DNA from 4 places in the Paraburkholderia sp. BR10937 genome. Region 4 is predicted to be linked to each of the others. Evidence: predicted binding sites of a transcription regulator. Region 4 holds the regulator's gene; each other region holds the start of a gene.
What was found. Region 4 encodes LexA, which represses DNA repair genes until DNA is damaged. Its sites were predicted from a motif close to ACTGTATNNNNATACAGT; they were not measured.

Region 1: dinB (DNA polymerase IV) is a predicted target of LexA. The motif match lies at 6,377-6,394, and genes of this name have one in related genera.
Region 2: imuA (translesion DNA synthesis-associated protein ImuA) is a predicted target of LexA. The motif match lies at 5,533-5,550, and genes of this name have one in related genera.
Region 3: AB4Y44_RS08470 (PA0069 family radical SAM protein) is a predicted target of LexA. The motif match lies at 5,522-5,539, and genes of this name have one in related genera.

What each region holds. Positions count from the first base shown of each region.
Region 1 is NZ_JBFRCL010000013.1:41,429-48,549, forward strand. Features, by position in the region: gene lhpH (trans-3-hydroxy-L-proline dehydratase) at 1-983, opposite strand, end outside; gene AB4Y44_RS13120 (branched-chain amino acid ABC transporter substrate-binding protein) at 1,004-2,125, opposite strand; gene AB4Y44_RS13125 (GntR family transcriptional regulator) at 2,459-3,202, shown strand; gene AB4Y44_RS13130 (phospholipase D-like domain-containing protein) at 3,324-5,099, shown strand; gene dinB (DNA polymerase IV) at 5,154-6,299, opposite strand; gene AB4Y44_RS13140 (enoyl-CoA hydratase-related protein) at 6,899-7,121, shown strand, end outside.
Region 2 is NZ_JBFRCL010000007.1:312-7,432, reverse strand. Features, by position in the region: gene ppx (exopolyphosphatase) at 39-1,658, shown strand; gene AB4Y44_RS07820 (GNAT family N-acyltransferase) at 1,794-2,612, opposite strand; gene sixA (phosphohistidine phosphatase SixA) at 2,843-3,307, opposite strand; tRNA gene AB4Y44_RS07810 (tRNA-Pro) at 3,471-3,547, shown strand; gene AB4Y44_RS07805 (NAD(P)/FAD-dependent oxidoreductase) at 3,720-5,342, shown strand; gene imuA (translesion DNA synthesis-associated protein ImuA) at 5,634-6,503, shown strand; partial or broken gene AB4Y44_RS07795 (DNA polymerase Y family protein) at 6,412-7,121, shown strand, end outside.
Region 3 is NZ_JBFRCL010000007.1:134,784-141,904, forward strand. Features, by position in the region: gene rplS (50S ribosomal protein L19) at 1-207, opposite strand, end outside; gene trmD (tRNA (guanosine(37)-N1)-methyltransferase TrmD) at 358-1,125, opposite strand; gene rimM (ribosome maturation factor RimM) at 1,198-1,959, opposite strand; gene rpsP (30S ribosomal protein S16) at 2,058-2,321, opposite strand; gene AB4Y44_RS08460 (sorbosone dehydrogenase family protein) at 2,574-3,710, shown strand; gene AB4Y44_RS08465 (TM2 domain-containing protein) at 3,847-4,320, shown strand; gene AB4Y44_RS08470 (PA0069 family radical SAM protein) at 4,337-5,485, opposite strand; gene AB4Y44_RS08475 (Lrp/AsnC ligand binding domain-containing protein) at 5,600-6,088, opposite strand; gene AB4Y44_RS08480 (D-amino acid dehydrogenase) at 6,265-7,121, shown strand, end outside.
Region 4 is NZ_JBFRCL010000027.1:77,944-85,064, forward strand. Features, by position in the region: gene AB4Y44_RS22590 (CysB family HTH-type transcriptional regulator) at 1-460, opposite strand, end outside; gene AB4Y44_RS22595 (sulfate/molybdate ABC transporter ATP-binding protein) at 546-1,604, opposite strand; gene cysW (sulfate ABC transporter permease subunit CysW) at 1,607-2,575, opposite strand; gene cysT (sulfate ABC transporter permease subunit CysT) at 2,572-3,471, opposite strand; gene AB4Y44_RS22610 (sulfate ABC transporter substrate-binding protein) at 3,615-4,673, opposite strand; gene lexA (transcriptional repressor LexA) at 4,966-5,616, shown strand; gene AB4Y44_RS22620 (hypothetical protein) at 5,697-6,074, shown strand; gene AB4Y44_RS22625 (DUF2939 domain-containing protein) at 6,171-6,854, shown strand; gene AB4Y44_RS22630 (universal stress protein) at 6,916-7,121, opposite strand, start outside.

The DNA of each region.
Region 1 (7,121 bases), on a different contig from region 4:
AGCGGGTCGCGTTCGTCGACAATCCAGGTCGCGAAGCCGCACACGAACGCGTTGCCTTCGACTTCCGGGATCACTGCCTGGAAGTCGCCGACGGTCGTTTCGCTGAGCACGCGTCCTTTGAAGACCGTGCCGATAATGGACTCGTTCACGAGGGTCTCGTCTTTGCCGAGTTCGCCACGCAGATACAACTGGGCGACGCGTCCACCCGTGCCGGAGCCGGTCGGCGAGCGGTCCACTTCGCGGTCCGCGAATACGCAGCAGTTGGCTTGCGTCGAGCCTTCGTGGCGCGGTGCGTTGGCGATGATGGTGCCGTAAATGTGGTTGATTTCGGGGATCTCGGGATGCTCGACAGGATAGGCCTGGTTCGCGGCAGCCTTCACCTCAGCGCCGAAGCGGATGAGTTCCTCGACCGACGACTCGCGCACGGCGAGGCCGTGCGGCTGACCGTCGGTATAGAAGTAAAACGCACCGCCGAAAGCGATGTCGCCCTTCACCGTGCCGAAGGACGGCGTCTCGACAGTCACATCGCGCTTCCAGATGAACGATGGGACGTTCACGAATCGCACGTTGCCGGCGTGTTCGCCATCCCACTGAACGAACGCTTCGATAAAGCCACAGGGAGCGTCGATGCCGACACGCGTTTCCGGAACACTGCGCTGCACCCAGCCCAGCTCGACCGCTGCGGTGGACAGCGCAATCACGCCGTGTCCGCAGTGGTCGCTGTAGCCCTCGTTGTGCAGGAAGATGATGCCGAAGTCGGCGCTCGGGCTGACCGGTTCGGTCAGATAGCCGCCGTACATGTCGGCGTGACCGCGCGGCTCGAACATCAACGCGGTGCGGATTTCGTCGGCGTTTTCCTTGAGCCACGCACGACGCTTCACGATCGTGTCGCCGGGCAGGCGTGGCAATCCGCTGGTGACGATACGGAACGCTTCGCCGCCGGTATGAACTTCGACGGTCGTTATGGTACGAGTAGTCTTCATGATGTTTTTACGTTGTTGGCTCACTGACCGTACGGAACCGGCAGGCCGTCCTTGATGATGTAGACGGTCGTCGGCGCGCCCACGAGGTCGCCGTTTGCATCGAACGAGTAAGTGCCTGCAACGCCCTTGTAGTCGGTCTTCGCCAGCTGGGCGACGAGCTTCGCCTTGTCGGTGGTGGTGCCGGCCTTGACCATCGCGTCGGCGAGCAGCTTCACGCCGTCGTAGTAGTTGACGGCATAAACCTGCGTGTCGGTGTGGTAGGTGTCCTTGTACTTCTTCAGGAAGTCACGGCCCGCCGCAGTCTTGTCGAGCGCGACGCCACCCTGCGCGCAATACACGATCGATGCGGCCTCTCCCGCCACCTTGCCCATGTCGGCCGAGCAGATGCCATCGCCGCCCAGCAACTTCGCGCGCAGTCCGCGCGCGCGCATCTGCTTGGCCATCGGGGCCCCCTGAGCCGCGTATCCGCCGAAGAAGATGACGTCGGGGTTCTTCGCCTTGATGGTGGTAAGGATGCCCAGGAAGTCGGTCGCCGACGAGTTGGTGAACTCCCGGTCGACGATCTGGATGCCGTTCGCTTTCGCCTCCTTGATGAACTGCTCCGCCACGCCTTGCCCATATGCCGTGCGGTCGTCGATCACCGCCGCGGTTTTCGCCTTCAACGTCTTCGCGGCGAACTGGCCCATCGTGCCGCCCAACTGCTCGTCGCTTGCGCCGATACGGAAGATGTTCTTGAAGCCTTGTTTCGTCAGCGCCGGATTCGAAGCGACGGGGAGAATCGGAATGCCGGCGGTGTTATAGACACGCGATGCCGGAATCGCCACGCCGGAGTTGTATGGGCCCATGACGGCAACCACGCCGCTGTCGACGAGCTTTTGCGCGACCTGGACGCCGACCTTCGGGTCCGCCTGATCGTCTTCCGAATCCAGTTTGAAGGTCACCTTCTTGCCGTCGACCGTCACGCCGCTCTTGTTCAGTTCGTCGATGGCGAGGCGAGCGCCATTTTCGTTGTCCTTGCCGTTCGGCGCCTGCGGGCCCGTTAGCGGCGCCGAGTGACCGATGGTGACGACAGTTTGAGCTTGTGTGGTGAGGGCGAAGCCGGCGGCCGTGACGACGGCGAGGGTGGTGGCGAAGTGGCGCATGATGTCTCCAGATTATTGGACTGCCAGGCGAAGCCTTGGGTTCTGGGTGTCGAAAAGCGGATGCATGCGGCCGGGGGGGCTGGCTTCAGTCCGGCCAATTTCTCGGGGAGCGGTGTGGAACGAATCTATACCACTAGTGGGTGAATGGCAAGCCAATTTATGCCGATCCGGCGTCGTTGTGGGCGCTTTTCCGACCAAAAAGTCGCAAATGGGGGCGGGAAATTGGTTCGGAGCTTCCTGGGTTTTAGCGTGGACGTGCCGTAATGGGCATCAGGAAGGGGTTGCGAAAGTGGTATATTTGAGAACCACCTCACGCCCCACCGGGAACACACGATGGCATCCGCTCGCTTCGAACTTGAAGGCAACTTTCGGCCCCTGCAGATTTACGAGCAGGTTTCGGAAAAGATCCGCGCCGAGATCCGCAGCGGCCGATTCCTGCCCGATGCCCGGCTACCGTCGGAGCGCGAACTGGCCACGCTCTTTGGCGTTGGGCGGCCTGCCGTGCGCGAAGCCATCGGACAATTGCAAAACGAGGGCCTGGTTGTGACGAAGCGCAACTCGGGCACTTACGTGGCATCCACGGCCGACCAGATTCTCGCCGCAGCGCCGAGCGTGGAAACGCAGCCCGGGGAATCCACATCGGACTTCAGCCCGTCGGCGACGCTCGACGTGCGCCTGATCCTCGAGCCCGCCATTGCAAGGCGAGCGGCGGCACGCAAACAGCGAGACCGGCTGGCCGAGCACTATCTGGACCAGATGGAGACGTTGACGGACGTGGCGACGCCCGAAGAGCGGGCGCTGTGGAACAACAGCGACAGGCTCTTTCATCGTCAACTGGCGGTGATGACGGGGGATGCGTTGCTGGCGAAGCTCGCGGAAGAAATCGCATCGACCATGGACCAGTCGCTGTGGAAGCGGCTCAAGGACGACGGGATTTACGACCCGGCTCGCATTCGACTGTACGTTGCCGAGCATCGGCTGATTTACGAAGCCATTGTCTGCGGAGATGCCGATGCGGCGGCGTTCTATGTCGAGCAGCATATTCATCGCGTGCAAAGAGATATCACCCCGCAGTAGTGACTTTGTCGCGGCTCTGGGCGGCGTCATCGAAACGACATCCAGGCAACATACTTCGTTCACCGTTTCAACAAACTGATGGTTGAAACTGGGCCTTTGGCTAACACAGCAGAGGTCAACGATGTCGACGAAGGTCCGCAGCTATCTCTCCCCGACGCTGGTTTTACTCGCGCTCGACTGGCCAGACGGTGCGACACGTGCCGACTTCCTCGGTTTCGCCATTGAGCGGGCTCCGGGTTTCACGAGCCCGGACGGAAAAACCCATGAGGCGAGCAGCTGGCTCCCCAATAGAATCACCTTCAACGGGCCGGTGCCGGATGGGAAGCCCGATGCGCCTTCGAACATCGCGCCGATTCAAAAATTCATGTGGTGGGACGCGCGTATCGAAGAGGCCGACAGAGGCAGGCAGTTCAAGTACACGGTCTATCCGGTGGTCGGTACGCCGGACAATGTGAATCTGCTGACCGCGGAGGCGAGTTCGGTTGACGTCACGCTTCCGGCGCATATCGAAGACGGCGTGGGTACCTGGTTCAACCGTGCGGTGGTGAGCTCACAGGCTTTCGCACGACAGGTGAAGGCCATGGGAATCGACCCGCATACCGCGCCGCCGGCCGCACAGGCGCTTGAACTTCGAACATGGCTCGCCAACGACATGCAGCTCGTGTTCAAGGAAATATTCCTGGACGCGTCGCGCGCGGCGGCTGCCGTCTATCACCTGACCGACCCGCTTTGGGCGATACCGGCGTTCAAGGAGTTTGGGAGTGCTCACGGTAAAGCGAATGTCGCCGTCGTCTACGACTCGCACCTGGTTCGCGAAAAGGGTAAAGCGCCCGCACCATCACCGAATCAAACCGCGGTCGATGAACTAGGCAGCGTCGTGACGTTCTGCCCGCGCGACAAGACGCATATCATGCACGACAAGCTCATCGTGACGGATCGGGGCGATCGGCAAGGCAACCCGGCATTCGTCGTGGCAGGCTCTGCGAATTTCACGACGGAAGGCATTACGGAACAGGCCAACGTGCTTCATCTGTTCGATTCGGCCGACCTCGCGAAACTGTACGACGACAGAACAAAAGCCATCGCCAGCAATCCGCCGATCAACCAGACCGCGGAACTCACGAATGGCTGGTCCGATTCCGTGACGGTGGGAAGCGCAGCGGTGCGTGTTTGCTTCTCTCCGGAAACGAAAACCCGACGTACCCAGATCGATACTATCGTCGAAGCGATCGGAAAGGCGCAGCACTCCGTCCTGTTCTGCCTCTTCATGCCGACCGACGAACCGCTTCGCGACGCCTGCTTTACCGCCGGCGACAAGGGGCTGATGATGTTCGGCCTCGTCAACAACATTAGCGAAAAGTCCGCTGAGAATGCGCAAGAGGCGCAAAAAGCGGGAGAAGCCGTGAGCACGACTGCGCTGGCAAACCTCGCGCTCTATCATCGAAGCAGGGAAAACCGAGACGTCATCGACGCATCGTACTTTTCCCCGGCAACCGTGCCCGAAGGATTCGAACCCGAGCTGCGGCTCTTTCCTGGCGAGGTCGCGCCCAGTTACGCTCCGGTCATCATCCACCACAAGTTCATTGTGATCGACGCCGAAGGAGACAATCCGATTGTCTACACGGGCTCGGCCAACATGAGCAACAACTCCGAGCATTTCAACGACGAGAATCTGCTCGAAATAAAAGACACGCGCATTGCCGGCATTTACCTCGCTGAATTCATGCGGCTATACGAGCACTATCGTGCCCGCGCCGTTGGCATCGAGGAGCAGCAGCATAGAACCGTGCAGCGGCTGTTGCTGCAGCCTGACCGTAAATGGGCCGACAAGTATTACAAGGCAAATAGTCCCGAAGAGAAGGCACGGATTGCATTGGCTTCGGACCCGGCCAGCTGATCTTTCGGGGACGCGCCTGGCGTCCAGGCGCTGCGACAAGGAACTGCTTACGTACTAAAAATCTAGCGTGAATTGAGGCGACTCGTTACCGGAAGCCTCTCCGGCGTGCTGGAGGTTGCCGGCCTTGACGCCCAGCAGCCTGATGGATTTAACGAGTTCGACTCTTTTCAGGCACTCGGTCGCCGCGCGCCGCAACGCTTTCGCGTCATCAATAGGTTCAGGAAGCGTGACATCACGCGTGACTGTCTTGAAGTCATTGAAGCGCAGCTTGATGCCGATCTTCCTCGCCAGATAGCCCTTGCGCTGGAGGTCGAGCGCCACCTGTTCGCATAGGCGGGTAAAAGCGGCGCCCAGTTCCTGTCTGTGCCGTACCGCGTGTAGATCGCGCTCGAATGTGGTCTCGCGACTCATCGAGACGGGCTCGCTATACGTCACCACCGGCCTGTCATCCAGTCCATGTGAGACTCTGCGCAGCCACGCCCCGTAGCTTCTTCCAAAGTGCTCGACGAGCCAGTGCTCGTCGCGCGCAGCGATCTCACCGATGGTCGTGATGCCAAAAGACGCAAGCCTGGCGGCCGCCTTGGGGCCGACGCCGTTGATCTTGTTTGCGGCCATTGGCCAAATCCTGGATTGCAGGTCCTCCAGCGTCAGGATGGTGATGCCGTCCGGCTTTTGCATATCGGAGCACAGCTTGGCAAGCAGCTTGTTCGGCGCGATGCCGACGGAGCAGGTGAGATTGGTGGCTTCGAAGACCGCGGACTTGAGCTTGCGCGCGATTGCCTCTGAATCGCCATTCGTGAGTGAAACATCTGCGTAGACCTCGTCGATTCCAACGTCTTCAATGCTCGAACTGATTGATCGAACGGCATCCTTGAACAGTCGCGAGTAGGTTCGGTAGAGGTCGAAGTTCACTGGAAGGAGAATCGCATCCGGCGCTAACCGGGCGGCCTTCATGGCGGGCATGCCGGAATGAACGCCGAGTGCGCGAGCCTCATAGGTCGCGGTCGTCAGGACCCCTCTGCCCACATAATCGCGTAGCCGCGAGAACTCGCGTGTGCCGTCCGGCTTCGTTCGGGGCGCGTCCGAGCGACGACCGGCGACCACCATGGCTTTGCCTCGTAGTTCGGGATACTGCGAAAGTTCACACGACGCAAAGAATGCGTCCATGTCGATGTGGGCTATGCGCCGATCATCTGGCATGCCTTGGTACTCAAAAATAGCTCTCAATGGCTCCGCGCGGCCGACACGCTACGTTGCGTTTTGCGGATATTTATGGAACTGTACATTTATACAGTAACTTTGTCAGATGCTGAATCTGATTCGGAGATATTTTTTCGAGTGCGGAAGGGTTCGCAAACGTCTTGTTATGCCACCTCCCGACGTACCTGAGCGCGGAAACAAAAAAGCCCGCCGGCGTGGCGGGCTGCTGCGACGAGGCCGGTGAAACAGCCTCTCATGGTGTCAGTCCTGGCGCGGATGCAAACGCCGGTAGACGCTCCAGATCGCCACGCCGGCGATCACGATAACGGCGGTGAGAATAAGCATGTTCAGTCCTCCGGTTGCTTGTCTGTTTCGTAATGCCTCAATGCTACGGAGCCTGCGTGCGCGCGAGGAGTGGCGCGACGTCGCGAATGGAGTACCTGGTCGAATTCCGGTCCGCTACGAGATTCAGCGTTCACACCTCATCAGGAGCGGGGGTTCGCGAGCCGGCCCCAAATTGTATGGCATCGACTCTCCGGTTTACTTTGCATGCGAACTACCTATATACTTCGCATGCAAAGTAAATTTCAGGAGAGCACATGAGCGAGGAAATTCACGTCGATCAAGCCGACGGCATTCTGACGATTACGCTTGCCCGACCGGACAAGAAGAATGCATTGACGAATGAGATGTATGGCACGCTGGCCGACATCATCGAGAACGCGGAGCACGACAGCCGTGTGCGCGTATTGCTGGTGCAAGGGGACGGAGACATGTTCACCGCGGGCAACGATGTGGGCGAGTTCGCAGCCATTGCATCGG
Region 2 (7,121 bases), on a different contig from region 4:
AAGTACCCATGGTCATGACCAATGCGAGGAGCGACATGGTGAAGTCGGCTACGCTTAAAATGACGCATTTGGACAGCGCGGCGGCGTTGCAACAAGCCCGCATGGCTGCGCGTTCGTCTCTGTATGCACGCATGGAGCCTGCCCCTTCGATGGTCACCAATCCCCAACTGCTTGCCGCCGTCGATCTCGGTTCGAACAGCTTTCGTCTGATCGTAGGCCGCGTCGAGGAAACCGATGCCGGCAGCCAGATCTACCCGGTGGACGCGCTGCGCGAACCGGTGCGCCTCGCGGCCGGCCTCTCGAGGGACAAACTGCTAGACCGCGCCTCGCAGGTGCGCGGCTGGGACGCGCTCAAGCGCTTCGGCGAGCGCCTGCGCGACTTCCATCCCGACCAGGTGCGCGCGGTGGCGACCAATACGCTGCGTGTCGCCAAGAACGCGCGCGAGTTCCTCACCGAGGCGGAAGCGGCGCTCGGCTTCCCGATCGAAGTGATCGCGGGACGCGAAGAAGCGCGTCTCATCTATGCGGGCGCCGCGCACTCGGTGCCGGCGAGCGCGGGCAAGCGCTTCGTGGTGGACATCGGTGGCGGCTCGACCGAGTTCATCATCGGCGCGCACTACACGCCGATCCGCATGGAAAGCCTCTATATCGGCTGCGTGAGCCATAGCCGCCAGTTCTTCCCCTCGGGCAACGTCGACGAATACACCATGCGCCAGGCCGAACTCGCGGCCACGCGCGAAATCCAGATTATTTCCGGCGACTACCGCAAGACCGGCTGGGACCAGGCGATCGGTTCGTCGGGCACCGCGCGCGCGCTGGCGGAACTCGTCGAGGCGAACGGCTTCAACGATCCCGGCATCACGCACGGCATTTCGCGCGGCGGCCTCGAGCGCCTGAAGCGCGCGCTCATCAAGGCCGAGAACGTCAACCGGCTCAAGCTCGTCGCGCTCAAGCCCGACCGCACCCCAGTGCTGGCGGGCGGTCTCTCGATCATGATCGCGGTGTTCGAGGAACTCGGCATCGACTATGTCGATACCACGGACGGCGCGCTGCGCCTGGGCGTGCTCTACGACCTGCTGGGCCGCTCGCAGCACGAGGACATGCGTACGGTCACGGTGGAGGGCTTCATGCGCCGCTACGGCGTCGATCGCGCGCAGGCGGGGCGCATTGGCGAACTGGCCGTGAAGTTCTACGACCAGTTCGAGGAGCCCGACGAGGAGCGCCGCGAAGAGAACCGCATGTTCCTCACGTGGGCGGCGTCGCTGCACGAAATCGGGCTTTCCATCTCGCACAGCGCGTACCACAAGCACTCGGCCTACATCGCCAGCAACGCCGACATGCCGGGCTTCTCGCGCACCGACCAGGCGCGCCTCGCCGCGCTCGTGCTCGGCCACGTGGGCAAGCTCGGCAAGCTCTCGCAAACGCGCGATGTGGAATGGACGCTGCTGTTCTGTCTGCGCCTCGCCGCGCTGCTGACGCGCCGCCGCGCCGATGTCGGCCTGCCGCACATCAAGGTGGAGGAGGGCAACGGCTACGAAGTGCTGCTGCCCAATGCCTGGGTCCAGAACAATCCGCTCACCGATTACAACCTCGTTCAGGAAGCGGCGGAATGGGGCAAGATCGGCATTCCGTATCGCGTGGTCTATACGGAGGAGTGAGCGTAGCGCGCTGCGCCTCGTCTTGCTGCGCCGATAAAAAAGCCCGGCTCGTTGGTGAGCCGGGCTTTTTTTGTCCGCTGGTTTCGCCCGCGGAGTTTGCCCACTGATTTTGCCCGATGAAGGGCGGATGAGGCCTTAACGCGTGATGGCTTCGCCGAGGAAGTGGCGCGCGTAACGTTCGTTGATCTCCGAGAGGCGGAAGAGCGTGAGGAAGTCCGCGGTGTTGAAGTCGGGGTCCCAGGCGGGCGCACCGCAGATCTTCGCGCCAAGGCGCAGGTAGCCCTTGATGAGCGGCGGCGGCACGGCGGGCGTGCCGGTGCGCAGTTCCTCGACGGGCAGCGGCGTGTGCGGGAACGCGCGGTATTCGGGCGCGGTCAGCGCGTCGGCGCCGAGCGCGCAGTACAGGTTCGCCGCATAGTGGCCGCCGTCGGCCATGGCCACGCTCGCGCAGCCGAGCATCGTCTCGTAGCCGTTGTGCTGCATGTAGCCGCCCAGACCGCCCCACAGCGACATGATGACCGAGCCGCTGCGGTAGTCGGGATGCACGCACGAGCGGCCCACCTCGACCATTTTCGGGCGCAGATGCGCGAGGCGCGAGACGTCGAATTCGCTTTCGGCATAGAGGCGGCCGACGCGCGCGGCCTGGTGCGGCGGCAGTACGCGGTAGGTGCCGACGACCTTGAGCGTGTCGAGGTCGCGCACGAGCAGGTGGTCGCAGTAGGCGTCGAAGGCGTCGACGTCGAGGCCGGCGGGGCCGGTCAGGCGTGCGCCCATCTCTTCGGCGAAAACGCGGTAGCGCAGGCGCTGGGCTTCGCGCAGCTCCTCGTCGGTGCGAGCCCAGGCCACCTGCAGCCGATGCTGCGCGGTGACCGTTTCTTCGGCACGCGGCAAGCGTCGGTTCGACTCGAACAGCGTCGAGGCGAACGGCAGGGTGGGCGTCGGCAGATCTCGCATGGGGCGTCCTGGTCGGAAGTAAGAGAACTTTTCCGGCAATGTAGTAATACGCGGTTACGTTTCCATGAAAACGCAATGACGATTCGATGACGTGGCGTAAGGCAGACGGACGCGGCGGCCGAAAGGCCGGGGGCGGCGGGGCGCGTTCGAAGTGCGCTTGAAGCGCGCTTGAATCGTTGCAGGGGCCGCGCACAGGCGGCCCGGTGGGCAGGCGCAGGCGGGTTGGAGGGCTAGACGAGGTCAGGCGTGATGGCCGCGTGCAGGACGGCCTGGTCGCCGCCGCTGCGCTCGCGGCTCGCGAGCCAGAGCACGCCGGCCTTCTTCACGGCCCAGCTGCGCGAATCGGCGCCGCCCGAGAGCAGCCGCGCCGCGACCTCGCCGAGCGTGGGCTGATGGCCGACCACGACGACCGTGGATGCGAGGCCCTCGGGCCAGCCGACGGCGGTGAGCACCTGCTCGACGCTCGCATCGGGTGCGAGTTCGCGCACGACGCGATATTGATCGGTGAGTGCCTCGGCAGTCTGGATGGTGCGTGCGGCGGGGCTCGCGAGGATCACGGCGTCGTCGGGCAGGCGCGCGCGCAGCCAGCGCGCGACGTTCTGCGCCTGCTTGCGCCCGCGCGTGGTGAGCTGGCGGGAGAGGTCGCTGGCGGCGATGTCTTCGGCTTCGGCGTGGCGCCAGAGGATGAGGTGCATGGCGTCTCCTTTTTTGGCGGTATGGGGTGCACGTGCGGCGTGTCCTGTCATGGTGCACGCCAGGCCGGTGTGCGGCAAGCGCGTGATGTGGATCGCTTTTCGTCGCTATGGATCGCGAAGATTTGACGGCGTGCCATCAGTGCCGATACAATCGCTGATTCATCGGAGCGTAGCGCAGCCTGGTAGCGCATCTGATTTGGGATCAGAGGGTCGTAGGTTCGAATCCTATCGCTCCGACCAGCATTACCGAGGGGTTACACGCCATTGGCCTGTAGCCCCTTTTTCTTTTTGTCCCATGTTGGGTCAAACGCGCTCGCGTTTCGTCGTACGGCTTGCGTTCCCTTTGAAAAGCCGCCGAGCTTATAAAATACGGATCGGCCACAACTCCCGTGGCGATCGCACCCTGGCAGCCATGTTACGTTTATCCGAAGTCAAACTCCCCCTCGACCACGCCGAAAGCGAACTTGAAGCCGCGATTCGGGGACGCCTCGCGGATCTCGGCGTAGGGGCGGATGCGCTCGTGCGTTACACCGTATTCCGCCGTGCGCACGACGCACGCAAGCGCTCGGATATCAAGCTGACCTACATCGTCGACGTCGAAGTCAAGGACGAAGCGGCCGCGCTCAAGCGGATCGTCGGCAAGCCGCATTGCGGGGTGACGCCGGACATGACCTACCGCTTTGTGGCGAAGGCGCCCGAGCACTCGACGCGTCCGCGTCCGGTGGTGATCGGCATGGGGCCGTGCGGCCTGTTCGCGGGGCTGATCCTCGCGCAGATGGGTTTTCGTCCCATCATCCTCGAACGCGGCAAGGCCGTGCGCGAGCGCACCAAGGACACCTTCGGGCTGTGGCGCAAGTCCGTGCTCAACCCCGAATCCAACGTCCAGTTCGGCGAAGGCGGGGCCGGGACGTTTTCCGACGGCAAGCTGTACAGCCAGATCAAGGACCCGCACCACTACGGCCGCAAGGTGCTCGAGGAATTCGTCAAGGCGGGCGCGCCGGAAGACATCCTGTATCTGAGCCGGCCGCACATCGGCACGTTCCGTCTCGTCAGCATGGTGGAGAAAATGCGCGCCACCATCCACGAGCTGGGCGGTGAAGTGCGCTTCGAAACCCGCGTCGAAGACATCGAAATCGAGCAGGGCAAGGTGCGCGCGCTCAAGCTTTCGAACGGCGAGACGCTGCCGTGCGACCACGTCGTGCTGGCCGTGGGCCACAGCGCCCGCGACACCTTCCAGATGCTGCACGATCGCGGCGTGTTCATGGAAGCCAAGCCGTTTTCGCTGGGCTTCCGGATCGAGCATCCGCAGGGGGTGATCGATCGCAGCCGTTTCGGCAAGTTTGCGGGCCACAAGCAACTCGGCGCGGCCGACTACAAGGTGGTGCATCACGCCAACAATGGACGGGCGGTCTATAGCTTCTGCATGTGTCCCGGCGGCACGGTGGTCGCGGCGACCTCCGAACCCGGCCGCGTGGTCACCAACGGCATGAGCCAGTATTCGCGGGCCGAGCGCAACGCGAACGCGGGCATCGTCGTCGGCATCACGCCGGAGGACTATCCGGGCGGTCCGCTCGCGGGCATCGCCTTCCAGCGCAAGTGGGAAGAGCGCGCGTTCGAACTCGGCGGCGGCAATTACCAGGCGCCGGGCCAGCTGGTCGGCGACTTTATCGCCGGCCGGCCGTCGACGTCGCTGGGCTCCGTGGTGCCGTCTTACAAGCCGGGTGTGCACCCGACCGATCTCAGCACCGCGCTGCCCGACTACGTGATCGAAGCCATCCGCGAAGCCCTGCCTCAGATCGACAGGAAGATCGCAGGCTTCGCGATGCACGACGCCGTGCTCACTGGCGTGGAGACGCGCACGTCGTCGCCGCTGCGCATTCGTCGCAAGGACAATTACCAGAGCATGAACGTCGTAGGTCTGTATCCGGCCGGCGAAGGCGCCGGGTATGCCGGTGGTATCTACTCGGCGGCCATCGACGGCATCGAAGTGGCGCAAGCCGTGGCGCTCGATATGACGTCGGCGCAGGCGTCCTGATCAACAAACCCCGCGCCGTTTATCGCAGCCGCCCGCATCGGGCTGGCGGCAAGCATTAAGCGGCGTTTGCCCCGGACGTCAGCGCGACGTCCGGCGGCCGATCCATCCGCGCAAGCGCCTGGATCAGCATTTTGCAATGGATCGCAAAATGACCCTCCCCCAATTTCCGCCTCCTCCAATCTCTCAAAATACTGTATAAATATACAGGTGGAGGCGCGCCGCCTCCTTCCTGCCGATGCCCCATTTCTTGCCGGGCAGGGCGGAGCGTTCCCATCAATCAGGCCACGAACCATGGCAGCAGCAGCCCAGATCACTGCGCAGACTACCGTGCAGACTACAGCGCAACTTGCCGCGCACTTGCCCCCCCGGCTGCAAAGCCGCGTGTGGCAAGGCGATCAGCTCGCGCGCGCCAGCGAGCGCACGGTGCCGAGCGGCCACGCGACGCTCGACGCCCAGCTCCCTGGCGCCGGCTGGCCCTCGGGCAGCCTGACCGAGCTGCTCGTCGAGCAGGGCGGCGTGGGCGAGATGCGGCTCGTCGCGCCGGCGTTGCGCGCGCTCACCGCGCAGGCGGGCCGGCACGTGCTGCTCGTCGCGCCGCCGTGGCGCCCCTACGCCTGCGCGCTCAAGGCATGGGGGGTCGCGCTCGAGCGCGTGATCTGGGTGCGCGCGGCCGAAGACGAGGCCGCCTGGGTGGCCGAGCAGGCGCTCAAGCAGGAAGGCATGGGCGCCGTGCTGCTCTGGCAGACGAAGGCGCGCGCCGACGCCGTGCGCCGTCTGCAGGTCGCCGCCCAGGATTCGCAGGCGCTCGCGTTTCTCGTGCGGCCGCTCGCCGCGCGCAACCAGTCGTCGCCGGCGCCGCTGCGCATGACCTGCTCGCCGGTGCCGCCACCCGACGCCGCGAGCCTGAACCGCCGGCAATGGATGCAGCTCGCCGCGCTCTCCGTCGATATTTTCAAGCGCCGCGGGCCGCCGCCCGCCCAGCCACTCGTCATTACATTGCCGCTGCAGGATGCGGTGCTGCCCCAGTCGGACGCAGCTTCCGTCGTCATGCCGTGGCCCGGGGTCAATCATGCTGTGGATCGCCGTCACCTTGCCGTTGTTGCCGCTGGAGGCCGTCAGACCTCTGATGCCGCCGGCGCCGTCAACGCCGCTCCTGCCTGAAAGCGTCGATGCCGATGCCGAGGTCGCCAGCGCGCCGCGCTGCTACGCGCTCGCCGACCACACGCGCATCCTGATCGCCGATCTCGACGCGCTGCGCGCCGGCGTCGAGCCCGGCAACACGCGCTCGCATGCGCTCGCGCTCGCGCCAGGGCTCGTGCTGCTCGAAGCCGATCCGGCGCGCGAGACCCGCGCGTTCGAGGCGCTCGCGCTCGCGTTGCTCGCCTATACGCCCAAGGTGTCGTTCGCGCAGTCGCACACGCTGCTGCTCGAAGTCGGCTCGGGCCTGCGTCTGTTCGGCGGCGTGCGTGCGCTGCTCGCCAGGGTCGCGGCGACGGTGGCCGGCTGCGGGCACACCGCGCGCATGGCGTGCGCGCCCACGGCGTGGGGGGCATGGACGCTCGCGCAGGCACACGTCACGCGTTCGTCGCGCCGCTGGCATGTGCTCAAGGAAACGACGCTCGCGCGCGTGCTCGATTCGCTGCCGGTCACGCTTGCGCCGTTCGCCGCGCAGCACGACCACGCGCTCACGCAGATCGGCTGCGCGACGCTCGGCGACTTGCGGCGGCTGCCGCGCGACGGCATCGTGCGGCGTTTCGGCGACGGCGTGCTCGGCTGGCT
Region 3 (7,121 bases), on a different contig from region 4:
CGAGATCTTGCGCACGATGAACGACGAGTTCAGGCCGCGGTTACGCTTCGCGATCACGACGCCTTCGTATGCCTGAACGCGCTTGCGGTTACCTTCAACCACGTTCACGTTGACGATCACCGTATCGCCAGGGGCGAATTCGGGGATGGTCTTCTCGCCCAGCACGCGCTGGATTTCTTCCTGCTCGAGTTTTTCAATCAGATTCATGGATTGACTCCGTATGCCATCTTGTCGGCGTTCGTACCTGTGCAGGGTTGGCTGCACTACGGCCCCGATAGAGGATGGATTCACAACTGGCGCCGTTCACGCATGAAGCGGCACCGCCTTTTGCGCCCCTTGTCGCGCACGCCCGAAGCCTTAAGCCTCGTCCGCGCCCTTCGCGAGACTAGCGAGCCACGCCTCGTCGGCCCGGCTCAACATCTTGTTCTTTCTGGCCCGCGCGATCAGATCGGGCCGCTTGTTCCACGTGTTGCGCAACGCCTCGCGGCGACGCCACTGCTCGATTTCCGCATGATGGCCGCCGAGCAGCACATCGGGCACGCGCACGCCGTCGTATTCCTCGGGGCGCGTGTAATGCGGGCAGTCGAGCAAACCGTCGACGAAGCTGTCCTGCACCGCCGAAAGCGCATCGCCAAGCACGCCCGGCAGGTTGCGCACCACGGCGTCCATCAAGGCCATCGCGGGCAATTCGCCCCCCGAGAGCACGAAGTCGCCGAGGCTCACTTCTTCGTCCACGCAGCGGTCGACGAGACGCTGGTCGATCGCTTCATAGCGGCCGCACAACATCACGAGGCCCGGCTCCTGCGCGAACTGCATGACGCGTTCGTGCGTGAGCGGCTTGCCTTGCGGCGACATCAGCAGCACACGCGGGGCGCTCACGCCGGCTTGCGCCTGCGCGGCCTTCGCCGCGTCGATCGCCGCTTCGAGCGGCCTGGCCAGCATGACCATGCCGGGGCCGCCGCCGTAGGGGCGGTCGTCGATCGTGCGGTAGTTGTCGGTCGTGAAATCACGCGGATTCCACGTGCGCAACGTGTAACGCTGCTGCTTCGCCGCCCGGCTGGTAATGCCCCAGTCGGTCAGCGCGCGGAACATCTCGGGAAAGAGCGTGACGACATCGAACTGCATCGCTCTCTCCGTTCAGCGAAATTGAATCAGGGCGCGCGGCGGGGTTGCCACAGCACAGCGTTGCCGCGGTGCCTAGTAGTCGGCTTCCCAGTCGACGACGATACGCTTCGCCGCCAGGTCCACCGTCTTCACGAACACGCCCACGAACGGGATCAGGCGCTCGCCGGTGGCCGGCTTGCCATCCTTGTCTGTGGACGCATACGTGACACGCAACACCGATTGCGCGCCATTGTCGATCAGGTCGGCAACCTTGCCGAGCTCGACACCCGCCTCATTGGCGACGTCGAGGCCGATCAGGTCGACCCAGTAATATTCATCGGCTGCGGGCGGCGGGAATTCGGCCCGGCTCACATACACGCGCGCGCCGCGCAACAGCAGCGCGGCATCGCGGTCGTCCAGGCCCGAAAGCTGGCCAACGACGCTGTCACCATGAACCTTGGCGCTCACGCGCACCGCGGAATGACGCTCGCGATGCGCCTGACCCTCGCGGCCCTTGAGGAGCCACCAGCGCCTGGCGGAAAGCAGCGCGCGGCCGTCCTGCGCGTGCGGCGCGATCTTCAGCCAGCCCTTGAGGCCATAGGCGTCGATCACGGCGCCGACTTCAACGGCGTCGGCCGGCCAGCTCGCTTCGGTTTCGGCGCGCAGGCTCCCGGCTGTCCCGGTCGCGGGCGCAGCTTTCGCGGCGCTCTCGCGCGCAGGCTTGCGCACGAACGCGCCAAACGACGGCGCGCCGCGGGCGGCAGCCTTGCCGGCGCCGCCGGTCGCGACTTCGGGCGCCCCGCTTTCCGACGCGTCGTTCGCCTCTACGGCAGATTTGGCGTCATGCCCGGACATCGGCACCCCTTGCGACCAGCTTGATATTGCATACGCGGATCATGCAGCGCGTACGCGGGGTAAAACACGGACAACAGACCGAAAAGACGCTTAAAGACTTAAGCAGCCGGCGCAGCGGCGGCGGTCTTTTGCGCTTCCTTCACGAGACGCTCGACGGCCGGCGACATTTGCGCGCCGTTTTCCTTCCAGTACGTCACGCGATCTTGAGCGATACGCAGCGTTTCACCCTTCGTAGCGACCGGGTTGTAGAAGCCCACGCGCTCGATGAAACGGCCGTCGCGACGGTTGCGCGAGTCGGTTGCGACGATGTTGTAGAACGGGCGCTTCTTCGAGCCGCCGCGTGCCAGACGGATGATGACCATACTAAAATCCTTGAAAACCGGGGGTTCGGGACTACTGAAACATGCGATTATAGCCCGAAACCGGAGGCATAACAAACACTTAACGGGAAATTGCGCGCCGGCGCGCAGAAAGCGGCAAGACACAGCGGTCAAACTGCGGCCCATGCCCACGACGGGCGGGCCCTGGAGCGAATTGTGGCGACTTTCAGACGACTCGTGCAATGGCCGCGTCGCGGTGGCGGCCGCGGCTTGGGTAACGGCTCGCTTTTCCCAGTGTCTCGCGAGACGGCCAGACGCCAGGCAGCAGCTTGGCTTGCTTTTGCCGCCGCCCTGCTCGCGGCCCCGTTCGCTCACGCGGCGCTTCCGATCGACCGCATCAAGCTGCCACCGGGCTTCCACATCGAGGTGCTGTCCGCCGACGTGCCCGGCGCACGCGAAATGACGCTGTCGGGCAACGGCACCCTCCTGTATGTGGGGAGTATGGGCAGTGACGTCTACGCACTCGAACTCAAGGACGGCAAGGCCATCAAACGCCATATCGTGGCCTCGGGACTGACGATGCCGGTGGGCGTGGCCTGGCGCAACGGTGAATTGTACGTCTCGGCGGTTTCGTCTATCGTGCGGCTCGACGACATCGACCGGCATCTCGACGATCCGCCCAAAGCCGTCGTCGTCACGGATTCGCTGCCCACCGAGCGCCACCACGGCTGGAAGTTCATCGCCTTCGGCCCCGACGGCAAGCTCTACGTGCCGCAAGGCGCGCCGTGCAACGTCTGCGTGCCGGCCAGCGACCCGCAGCGCGTGCACTTCGCGATGATCGGCCGCATGGACCCGGACGGCTCGCACTACGAGACCATCGCCCGCGGCGTGCGCAACACGGTCGGCTTCGCGTGGCATCCGCAGACGCACGAACTCTGGTTCACCGACAACGGCCGCGACATGCTCGGCGACGACATTCCAGACGACAAGCTCAACCGCCTCGCGCATGGGGGCGAGGACTTCGGCTTTCCCTATTGTCACGGCGGCAATGTCGCCGACCCCGAGTTCGGCGCAGGCCATCCGTGCAGCGCTTTCACGCCCCCGGTCCTCAAACTCGGCGCGCACGTGGCGTCACTCGGCATGCGCTTCTACACCGGTTCGATGTTCCCGGCTGACTATAAGAACAGCATTTTCATCGCCGAGCACGGCTCGTGGAACCGCAGCAAGAAGGTCGGCTATCGCGTGGTGCGCGTGAGCGCCAACCCCGACGGCACGAACGCGCACCAGGAAGTGTTCGCGCAGGGCTGGCTCAACACCGACGAAACCCAATGGGGCCGCCCGGCCGACGTGCTGCCGCTGCCCGACGGATCGCTCCTTGTCAGCGACGACTACGCGGGCGCGATCTATCGCGTGACCTACACGAAACGGTGACGCGGGCAGACCATGGTGCCGGGCATAAGCGTGCGCTTGTGCTGTAAGCGCGGCGTGCGGCATACAATGCCCGGCGGCCCGTGTGCGTTCGACAGATGCGCCATGACGGCCGAACGTCCACGTTTCGCCCGAGCCCATGCCCAACGACAAGAACCCCGCACGCTTTCGCTCCAAGACGCTGACCGCCGCCCTCGCCTTCCTGTTTGGCAGCCTCGGCGCACACCGCTTCTATCTATACGGCCCACGCGACGTGTGGGGCTGGGCACATTTGTTCGGCACGCTCATAGGCATTCCAGGCGTGATGCTCCTCGTCGCCACCGAACGCGCCTCGATTCCCGGCTGGGTGCTCGCCGTGATCGGCGCGGTGTCGGTCCTCTCGGCGTTTCTGGCGGCGATCGTCTACGGGCTGCGCCCCGACGCCAAATGGGACGCGCAGTTCAACGCCGCGTTCGTGGAGCAAGGCCGCACGAGCCGCTCGGGCTGGACTGTGATCTTCGTCGTGATCTTCTCGCTGCTGATCGGCGCGTTCCTGCTGATGACGGGACTCGCGCTCTCGTTTCAAACGTACTTCGAGTCGCAGGTCGAGGCCGCGAAGGCGATCTCGCAGTAAATCGCGCAGTAGCGGCTCAGAACAGGTCGAGTTGCGGCTTCTCGCGCACGGTCTTCGACTGCACGAACGCCGCCATGTCCAGAATGCCGTGGCGCCGCTCGTTGAGCCCGAGGCGCCGCGCGGCATTGTGAAAGCGCTGCTTGAGCAGGTCGGCCCACGGCCCCGTGCCCTTCATGCGCTGCGAAAACGCCGACTCGTAGTCCTTGCCGCCGCGCATGTCGCGCACGCGGCTCATCACGCGCTCGGCACGCTGCGGGAAGTGCGCCGCCAGCCAGTCCTGGAACAGCGGCGCGACCTCCCATGGCAGGCGCAGCACGATGTAGCTTGCGCTTGTCGCACCGGCCTCGGCGCAGGCTTCTAGCACGCGCTCCATGTCGGGCTCGGTCACGAACGGAATCACCGGTGCGATGCTCACGCCCACCGGCACACCGGCTTCGGCCAGCGTGCGGATGGTGCGCAGCCGCCGCGCGGGTGTCGCCGCACGCGGTTCCAGCGTGCGGGCGATCTCGGCGTCGAGCGTCGTGATCGTAATCGCGGCCATGAACTGCTGGCGCGCGGCCATCGGCGCGAGCAGGTCGAGATCGCGCTCGATCAGCGAGGATTTCGTGATGGCCGCAAACGGATGCTGCCGCTCGGCCAGCACTTCGACCACGCGGCGCGTGATGCGCAGGTCGCGCTCCACCGGTTGCCAGGCATCGGTATTCACGCCCAGCGCGATCGGCTCGGGCTCGTACGACGGCTTGGCGATTTCGCGCGCGAGCAACTCCGCCGCATTGACCTTCGCGTAGATGCGGCTCTCGAAATCGAGCCCCGGCGAGAGGCCGAGATAGCTGTGCGTGGGCCGCGCGAAGCAATAGATGCAGCCGTGCTCGCAGCCGCGATACGGATTGAGCGAGACGTTGAACGGAATGTCCGGCGACTGGTTACGCGTGAGGATGCTTTTCGCGCGCTCTTCGAACACTTCGGTGCGCAACCTGGGCTCGCCGGTTTCATCGCCATGATCGTCCCCGCCGCCGCCCGCCTGTTGCCAGCCGTCGTCGAACGCTTCGCGCTGGTCGACTTCGTAGCGCCCTTGCAGGTTCGTGACCGCCCCGCGCCCCTTGCGCGCCGTGGGCGGCGCAACGGGATACCAGGCGTCGGGATCGGGGTGATGGGAGTCGGCCACGGCTGGAGCGAAATAGACAAGAAAACGCGGATCGATACTGTATAAATATACAGTATCGATCCGCGTTGTCGAGTCCTAAAAACGGGGCGCTTTCAGCCGCCACACTGGCTCGGGTCATTCCCCCACGGCGATGGTCAACGTCTCCTTGATCTCTTCCATCACCACGTAGCTCTTCGACTGCACGGCGCCCGGCAGTTGCAGCAGGATGTCGCCGAGCAGCTTGCGGTAGTCGGCCATCTCGCCAATGCGCGCCTTGATCAGATAGTCGAAGTCGCCCGAGACGAGATGGCATTCGAGCACTTCGGGAATCTTCTGCACCTCGCGGCGGAACTGGTCGAACATGTTGCCGCTCTTGTGGTCGAGCGTGATCTCCACGAACACGAGCAGCGCCGCACCCAGCACCGAGGGGTTCACGCGCGCGAAGTAACCCGTGATCACGCCGTCGCGCTCCATGCGCTTGACCCGCTCGATGCACGGCGTGACCGAGAGCCCGACCTGCTCCGCGAGGTCCTTCATGGCCATGCGGCCGTCCTCCTGGAGAAGTTTCAGGATGCGGTGATCGAGCCGGTCGAGCGCGCGGACCGGTTGGCGCTGCGTTCTCATGATTTTTTTCCGAAAATCTGAAAAATACGATAACAAAACCTGGACGCACAACAATAGCATAGCTACAAATACTGGCTACACCCGAATTTTCATGCCTTCTTCCCTATCGGTGCCAAAACACGGCTTCCAGGGTCCCGGCAACGCGGCGTAGCTCAACGAATCTATCTGGAGCAGCTATGCGAGTCGTCGTGTTGGGCAGTGGTGTGGTCGGTGTGGCCAGCGCCTGGTATCTCGCCCGCGCGGGCCACGAAGTCACGGTGATCGACCGCGAGGCCGGTCCCGCGCTCGAAACCAGTTTTGCCAATGCCGGCCAGATCTCGCCGGGCTACGCCGCGCCGTGGGCCGCGCCGGGCGTCCCGCTCAAGGCGATCAAGTGGATGTTCGAGAAGCACGCGCCGCTCGCCATTCGTCTGGACGGCACCAAATTCCAGCTGCAGTGGATGTGGCAGATGCTGCAGAACTGCACGGCCGAACGCTATGCGCTCAACAAGGGCCGCATGGTGCGTCTCGCCGAATACAGCCGCGACTGTCTACAGGCACTGCGCGCCGACACGGGCATTCAATATGAAGGCCGCACGGGCGGCACGCTCCAGGTGTTCCGCACGCAGCAGCAGTTCGAAGGCGCGGCGAAGGACATCGCCGTGCTCGAAGACGCGAACGTTCCGTACGAACTGCTCACGGCCGCCGAACTCGGCCGCGCCGAACCCGCGCTCGCCGCGGTGTCGGGCAAGCTCACGGGCGGCCTGCGTCTGCCCGGCGACGAAACCGGCGACTGCCAGATGTTCACCACGCGCCTTGCCGCCATGGCCGAACAACTGGGCGTGAAATTCCGCTACAACACGCCGATCGACAGTCTCGCCATGCAGGGCGACCGGATCGCGGGCGTGCAATGCGGCAGCGAGCTGGTACGCGCCGATTCGTACGTGGTCGCACTCGGCTCGTTCTCGACGAAGCTGCTCGCGGGCCTCGTGAAGATTCCGGTCTATCCGCTCAAGGGCTATTCGATCACGGCCCCGATCGTGAATGCGAGTGC
Region 4 (7,121 bases):
GGTCGAGCGCCTCAGTCGAGATGCCGAGGTCGGCCTCGCCGTTGATGATCATCTGCGCGATCTGCTGCGGATTGCCCTGGCGCAGCGCGAGGTGGACCTTCGGAAACACTTCGCGGAACTGGTGCACGACCTTGGGCAACGCGTAACGCGCCTGCGTGTGCGTCGTCGCGACCACGAGGTGGCCGCTGTCCTGGTCGGCGAACTGGCGCGCCACGCGGCGCAGGTTCTCGGCGTCGAGCAGCATGCGCTCGATCAGCTGATGCACGGCCTTGCCCGGCTCCGTGAGGCCGGTCAGTCGCTTGCCGCGGCGAATGAAAATGTCCACGCCGAGCTCGTCTTCGAGATCCTTGATCTGCTTGGAGACGCCAGATTGCGACGTATACAGCACGTTCGCCACTTCGGTCAGGTTCATGTTCTGCCGCACGGCTTCGCGTACGAAACGCAACTGCTGAAAATTCATGGTCTTCTCTCCGGGACTGCTGACCGATTATTCGTTTTTGTCGATGTGAGCACTGTAACCCTTGCTGGGCCGCTTTTTACAGCGCTCATTGCGCCGGAAATACGCGAAGCCCGCGCGGCACGGCCGTGACGCCCTCGCCCACCGAAAGCCCCAGCGCGCGCCAGGACTCGCGGTCGAGCTCGGCCTCGAGCGCGCCGCCCGTGCGGCTTTCCAGCTCCACGCGCACCGAACCGCCCAGCGTCACCACGCGGCGCACGTCGACCACGATGCCGTCGCGATGATCGCTCGATTCGCGGTGCAGCACGAGGTCGTGCGGCCGTACGTAGGCAAGCGCCGGGCCTTCGAAGCCCGCGTGCACCGAGATCGGCTGCGCCGCGCCCTCGGCGACGAAACCGCGTGCATCGACGCTGCCGCGCAGCCGGTTCGCGGCGCCGAGGAATTCGTAGACGAAGGCCGTCTGCGGATGATCATAGACGTCCTGCGGGCTGCCCACCTGCTCCACGTGCCCATGATTCATCACGACGATGCGATCGGCCACCTCGAGCGCCTCCTCCTGGTCGTGGGTAACGAAGATCGTCGAGATGTGCAGGTCGTCGTGCAGGCGCCGCAGCCACGAGCGCAACTCCTTGCGCACCTTGGCGTCGAGCGCGCCGAACGGTTCGTCGAGCAGCAGCACCTTCGGCTCGACGGCGAGCGCGCGCGCAAGCGCGATGCGCTGACGCTGGCCGCCCGACAACTCGGACGGATAGCGCTGGGCGAGCCAGTCGAGCTGCACGAGCTTGAGCAGTTCATGCACCTTCTCGCGAATCACGGCCTCCGAGGGCCGCTCGCTGCGCGGCTTCACGCGCAGGCCGAACGCCACGTTCTCGAATACCGTCATGTGGCGGAACAGCGCGTAATGCTGGAACACGAAGCCCACCTGACGCTCGCGCGCGCCCACCTCGCCCACGTCCTGGCCTTGCAGCACGACCTGGCCCGCGTCGGCGTATTCGAGGCCTGCGATCACGCGCAGGAGCGTGGTCTTGCCACAACCGGAAGGTCCGAGCAGCGCAACCAGTTCGCCCGGCGGAAAGTCGAGCGAGACGTTGTCGAGGGCGGTAAAGTCGCCGAAGCGCTTGTGCAGATTGCTGACGGTGATGCCCATGTTTACTGCTCCCCTACTTGAATCGGTTGGCGCACGGCGCGAGGCGCTGCGTGTTGTGAAACATGTTGCACGGCCGCAGGTTGCGGGCCGGCGTAGGCGGGAACCTCGTCCGCGCCGCGCAGTTCCGCCGAAAGGCGGCGCTCCGCGAGCAGCTTCAGGCCGAGCGTGACGAGCGCGAGCAACGCGAGCAACGACGCCACGGCAAACGCCGCCGCGAAGTTGTACTCGTTGTAAAGAATCTCGACGTGCAGCGGCATCGTGTCGGTCTGGCCGCGAATGTGGCCCGACACCACCGACACCGCGCCGAACTCGCCCATGGCGCGCGCGTTGCAGAGAATCACGCCGTACAGCAAGCCCCAGCGAATATTGGGCAGCGTCACGCGGCGGAACATCTGCCAGCCCGAGGCGCCCAGCACATGCGCGGCCTCTTCTTCGTCGTTGCCCTGCGCCTGCATCAGCGGAATCAGCTCACGCGCGACGAACGGGAACGTCACGAAGATCGTGGCGAGCACGATGCCCGGCACCGCGAAGATGATCTGCACGTTGTGGTCTTCGAGCCACGGCCCGAGCCAACCCTGTGCGCCGAATAGCAGCACGTAGATGAGACCTGAAATCACGGGCGAAACTGAAAACGGCAGGTCGATCAGCGTGGTGAGCAGCGCCTTGCCGCGAAACTCGAACTTCGCGATTGCCCACGAAGCCGCGAGGCCGAAGGCGAGATTCAACGGCACCGCGATCGCCGCGGTGATGAGCGTGAGCTTGATCGCGGAGAGCGCGTCGGGATCGACGAGCGACGTGAAGTAGAAGCCGATGCCCTTCGACAGCGCCTGCCAGAACACAGCGACGAGCGGCACCACGAGAAACAGCGCGAGAAACGCGAGCGCGATGCCAGTCAGGAGCCAGCGTACCCACGGTGATTCGGTGACCGGGTCCGGCCGGCGCGTGCTTCGTTGCTGCGGCAGCGTGCTCATTGCGCACCTCCCGCGACGGTTGCGCCCACCGCGGCATTCGGCGCGCTGCCGGCCGTAACACCCCGGCTCGTGCGGCGTTGCAAATACCACTGCAGCGAATTGATGAGCAGCAGCATGACGAACGACACGCAGAGCATCATCACGGCGAGCGCGGTTGCACCCGCATAGTCGTATTGTTCGAGCTTCGTGATGATGAGGAGCGATGTGATCTCCGACTTCATCGGCACATTACCGGCGATGAAGATGACCGAGCCGTACTCGCCGAGCGCACGCGCGAACGCGAGCGCGAAACCGGTCAGGAGCGCCGGCAGCACCGCGGGCAGCACGACACGGCGGAACGTGAGCCAGCGCGAGGCGCCGAGGCACGCAGCGGCCTCTTCCTGTTCGCGTTCGAAGTCCTCGAGCACCGGCTGCACCGTGCGTACAACGAACGGCAAGCCGATGAACGTGAGCGCCACGAGCACGCCGAGCGGCGTGAAGGCGATCTTCAGACCGAGCGGCTGCAGAAACTGGCCGATCCAGCCATTGCCCGCATACACGGCGGCGAGCGAAATGCCCGCCACGGAAGTCGGGAGCGCGAACGGCAGATCGACGAGCGCATCGATCACCCGTTTGAACGGAAACGTATAGCGCACGAGCACCCACGCGAGCAGGAAGCCGAATACCGCATTGATCAGCGCACCGCCGAGCGCGGCGCTGAACGTGAGCCGGTACGACGCGATCACGCGCGGCGACCACACGGCGCGCACGAACTGGCTCCAGTCGAGTGTCGCCGTCTTGAGAAAGGTGGCGGCAAGCGGAATGAGCACCACGAGGCTCAGATAGGCCACCGTGATGCCGAGCGTCAAACCGAAGCCAGGCAGCGCACTGGGTTTGCGCAATCGAAACGTTGTCATGCTCATCGTCCAGACATGGGTTGCGCGATTCGTGCGGTGCAGATTCGCGCCGAAAAGCGCGCCCGTAGGCGCGCTTCGTTGTTATGCGGTCACGTCGTTATGCGGACCGCTTGACTGCTTGACTGCTTGACTGCTTGACAGCTTTACTGCGGCTGATAGATCGAATCGAACACGCCGCCATCCGCGAAATGCGTCTTCTGCGCGTTGGGCCAGCCGCCAAAGGTGTCGTCGACCGTGTAGAGCTTGAGCTTCGGAAACTTTGCCGTGAGCGCCGCCGGGACCTTGTCCGAACGCGGACGGTAGAAGTTCTTCGCAGCGATCTCCTGGCCCTCTTCGCTATAGAGGAACTGCAGGTAGGCCTCGGCCTCCTTGCGCGTGCCCTTCTTGTCGACGACCTTGTCCACCACGGCAACCGGCGGCTCAGCCAGAATGCTGACCGAAGGCACCACGATCTCGAACTTGTCCGGGCCGAACTCCTTGAGCGAGAGGAATGCTTCGTTTTCCCATGCAATCAGCACATCGCCGATGCCGCGCTGCACGAAGCTCGTCGTCGCGCCTCGCGCGCCAGAGTCGAGCACGCCCGCATTCTTGTAGAGCTTCGTGACGAAGTCCTTCGCCTTCTGCTCGTTGCCGCCCGGCTGGTGCAGCTCGTACGCCCACGCCGCGAGATAGTTCCAGCGCGCGCCGCCCGAGGTCTTCGGATTCGGCGTGACGATCGAGACACCCGGTTTGGTCAGATCGTCCCAGTCCTTGATGTGCTTCGGGTTGCCCTGGCGCACGAGGAACACGATGGTCGACGTGTACGGCGAGGCGTTGTCGGGCAGACGCTTTTGCCAGTCCTTCGCGACGATGCCCTTGTTGGCGAGCGCGTCGATGTCCCATGCCAGCGCGAGCGTCACGACGTCGGCCTGCAGGCCGTCGAGCACCGAGCGCGCCTGTGCGCCCGAGCCGCCATGCGACTGCTTGATGGTGAGCGTTTCGCCCGTCTTCGCCTTCCACTGCTTGATGAAGGCTTCGTTGATGTCCTGGTACAGCTCGCGCGTCGGATCGTAGGAGACGTTGAGCAGCGATGTATCCGCGTGAGCGGCGATGGGCGCCATGGCCGCCATCGCCGTGACCCCGACGAGCGGCGCAACGCCGATGACCAGTTTTGCCGCCAGTGTTTTCAGCCAGCCCGCGCGCCCCGTATGTGTCGTGCCCATCTATCTGTTCTCCGTTCTCGTGTGTGCTCGTTTGCGCTCATTGGTGAGTTGCAGCTAACGATGGAGGCCAGTCTAGCGATCCGCTTACATTATTAAAAATGATGTTTTCTCATTTTTTAATACGCAAAAGTGGTAAGGACAGAGGAAGTCGCTGCTGGAACGCGGTTTCATCCGCGCAAACACGGGAAAACGGCCTGATGGCAACGCTCAGTCGATGAACTTCAAGTAACACTTGAAAAGTGACGAGTACTGTATAAAAATACAGTTACCTGTTCAAACATACAGTGGCGCCATGACCAAACTCACCGCACGACAGCAGCAGGTTTTCGATCTGGTTCGCCGGGCCATCGAGCGCACGGGCTTCCCGCCCACGCGCGCCGAGATCGCGGCGGAACTCGGCTTCAGCTCGGCCAACTCCGCGGAGGAGCATCTGCGTGCGCTCGCGCGCAAGGGCGTGATCGAACTGGCTGCGGGCGCCTCGCGCGGCATCCGCCTCGTGCCGGGGCCCGACGACCTGCCGCACCAGTTCACGCTCCCGCACCCGAGCATCATGCAGCTCTCGCTGCCGCTCGTCGGCCGCGTCGCGGCGGGTAGCCCGATCCTCGCGCAGGAGCACATCTCGCAGAACTACATGTGCGACCCGGCGCTCTTCTCGAGCCGCCCCGACTACCTCCTGAAGGTGCGCGGCCTGTCCATGCGCGACGCCGGCATCCTCGACGGCGACCTGCTCGCCGTGCAGAAGAAGGCCGAAGCGAAAGACGGCCAGATCATCGTGGCGCGCCTTGGCGACGACGTCACCGTGAAGCGCCTGAAGCGCCGTCCGAACGGGCTCGAGCTGATCGCCGAGAACCCCGACTACGACAATATTTTTGTCGAGGCCGGCAGCGCGGAATTCGCGCTCGAAGGCATCGCGGTCGGCCTGATCCGCCCCACCGAATTCTAAGCAATCCGTCTGCGCGCAGTTTGCGCGCAGTTCGCGCAGAGTTTGCGCACGCACCGTCTGCGCACTACCTGGAGAGAGTCATGGAACGCCTTGCCCGCCTGCTGCCCTTCCGCCAATTCGGCCGTCTTCGCCATCTCCGTGGAATCGCCTCGTGCGCGGTCCGCGAAGTGCGCGGTTCGGCTGCCGCGCTGAGCGGCTCGCTTTTCGAAGACTCGCCGGAGATGGTGGCGGCCAGCACGGCCGACCTGCCCGTGCTGCCCTCGGCTCAACCCGCGTTTGCGCGCGTGTCGCTCAACAGCACGCTCAATACCGAACAGCCCATGCGTCGTGCGCCCGTGCGCGTCTATCAGGGTCCGTCGCGGCTCATCCTCGTCGGCACGGTCGACGCGGTATGCCGCGCGATCGACCGCTGCATCGCAGAACAGCACAGCGACCTGCCCGCGGCGCTCGCGAAGTAAGCGGCAACACGGCTTAAATGTGAGAAGAGGTTACGGGCGGGATCGTTTGGCCAGGTTTGCGGTCAACACCGTGTTTGAACGATTTGCTCTCTGCCGATGACGGAATCTCTCTCTACCCCGCGTAAGACCCACGGCTGGAAAAAGCCCGTTGCGATCACGGTTGCCGTCGCAATGGTCGTTGCCGCGATCGGCTACGCCTATGCGTCGCCCTATATCGCGGTGAAACACATGAAAGCAGCGGCCGACGCGCGTGACGCCGTCGCGCTCAACGAGTACGTCGATTACCCTGCGCTGCGCCTGAGCCTGAAACAGCAGGTGGGCAAGATGCTGCACCGGCGCGTCGAGGGGCAGCACAGCAGCAATCCGTTGCTGATCCTCGGCGCCGTGATTGGCGCGGCATTGATTAGTCCGCTCGTGGATGCCTACGCCACACCGGAAGGCGTGGCCGCCCTGCTCGATGGCATGCCGCCGACGGGCAAGCCCGGCGACCGGCCGCACGCGCCGCCGCCAGCGGAATCCGGCGCGCCATCCACGCAATCGGCAGAGCCGGCGCAATCGGCACCCGCCTCCGACGCGCCACCGGCCCCGGCCGCATCCGGCAACCCCGCACCCGAGGCGCGGCCGGTGACCACGGCCGGCTATCGCGGCCTCAATGAGTTCGGGCTCACGTGGGACCGCGGCAGTACGGGCGAGCACTACGCAGCCATCCTGCAGCGTCACGGGCTCTTCTCGTGGAAGCTCTCGGCGGTCGAGCTAAATGAAGGAAACGTCTCGAACTGAGACAGATCGGCAGTGAAAGCGCAAACAGGCCGGTTCTGTGCGAACCGGCCCGCTTGATCCGCTACGCGGCGGCTTGCTGCTGCTTTTCCTCAGCCGCCGACGAACACGCCACGAGAATGCTGCACGATACGCGGTCGAGCAGCGGCGTGTTGCCCGCGCCCATCCACCAGCGCGAGAGTCCCGTGCGGCAGCGGTGACCCACCACCACGAGGTCGGCATTCAGCTCGTTCGCCAGATTCGCAATTTCGTCGATCGGATGGCCGAACG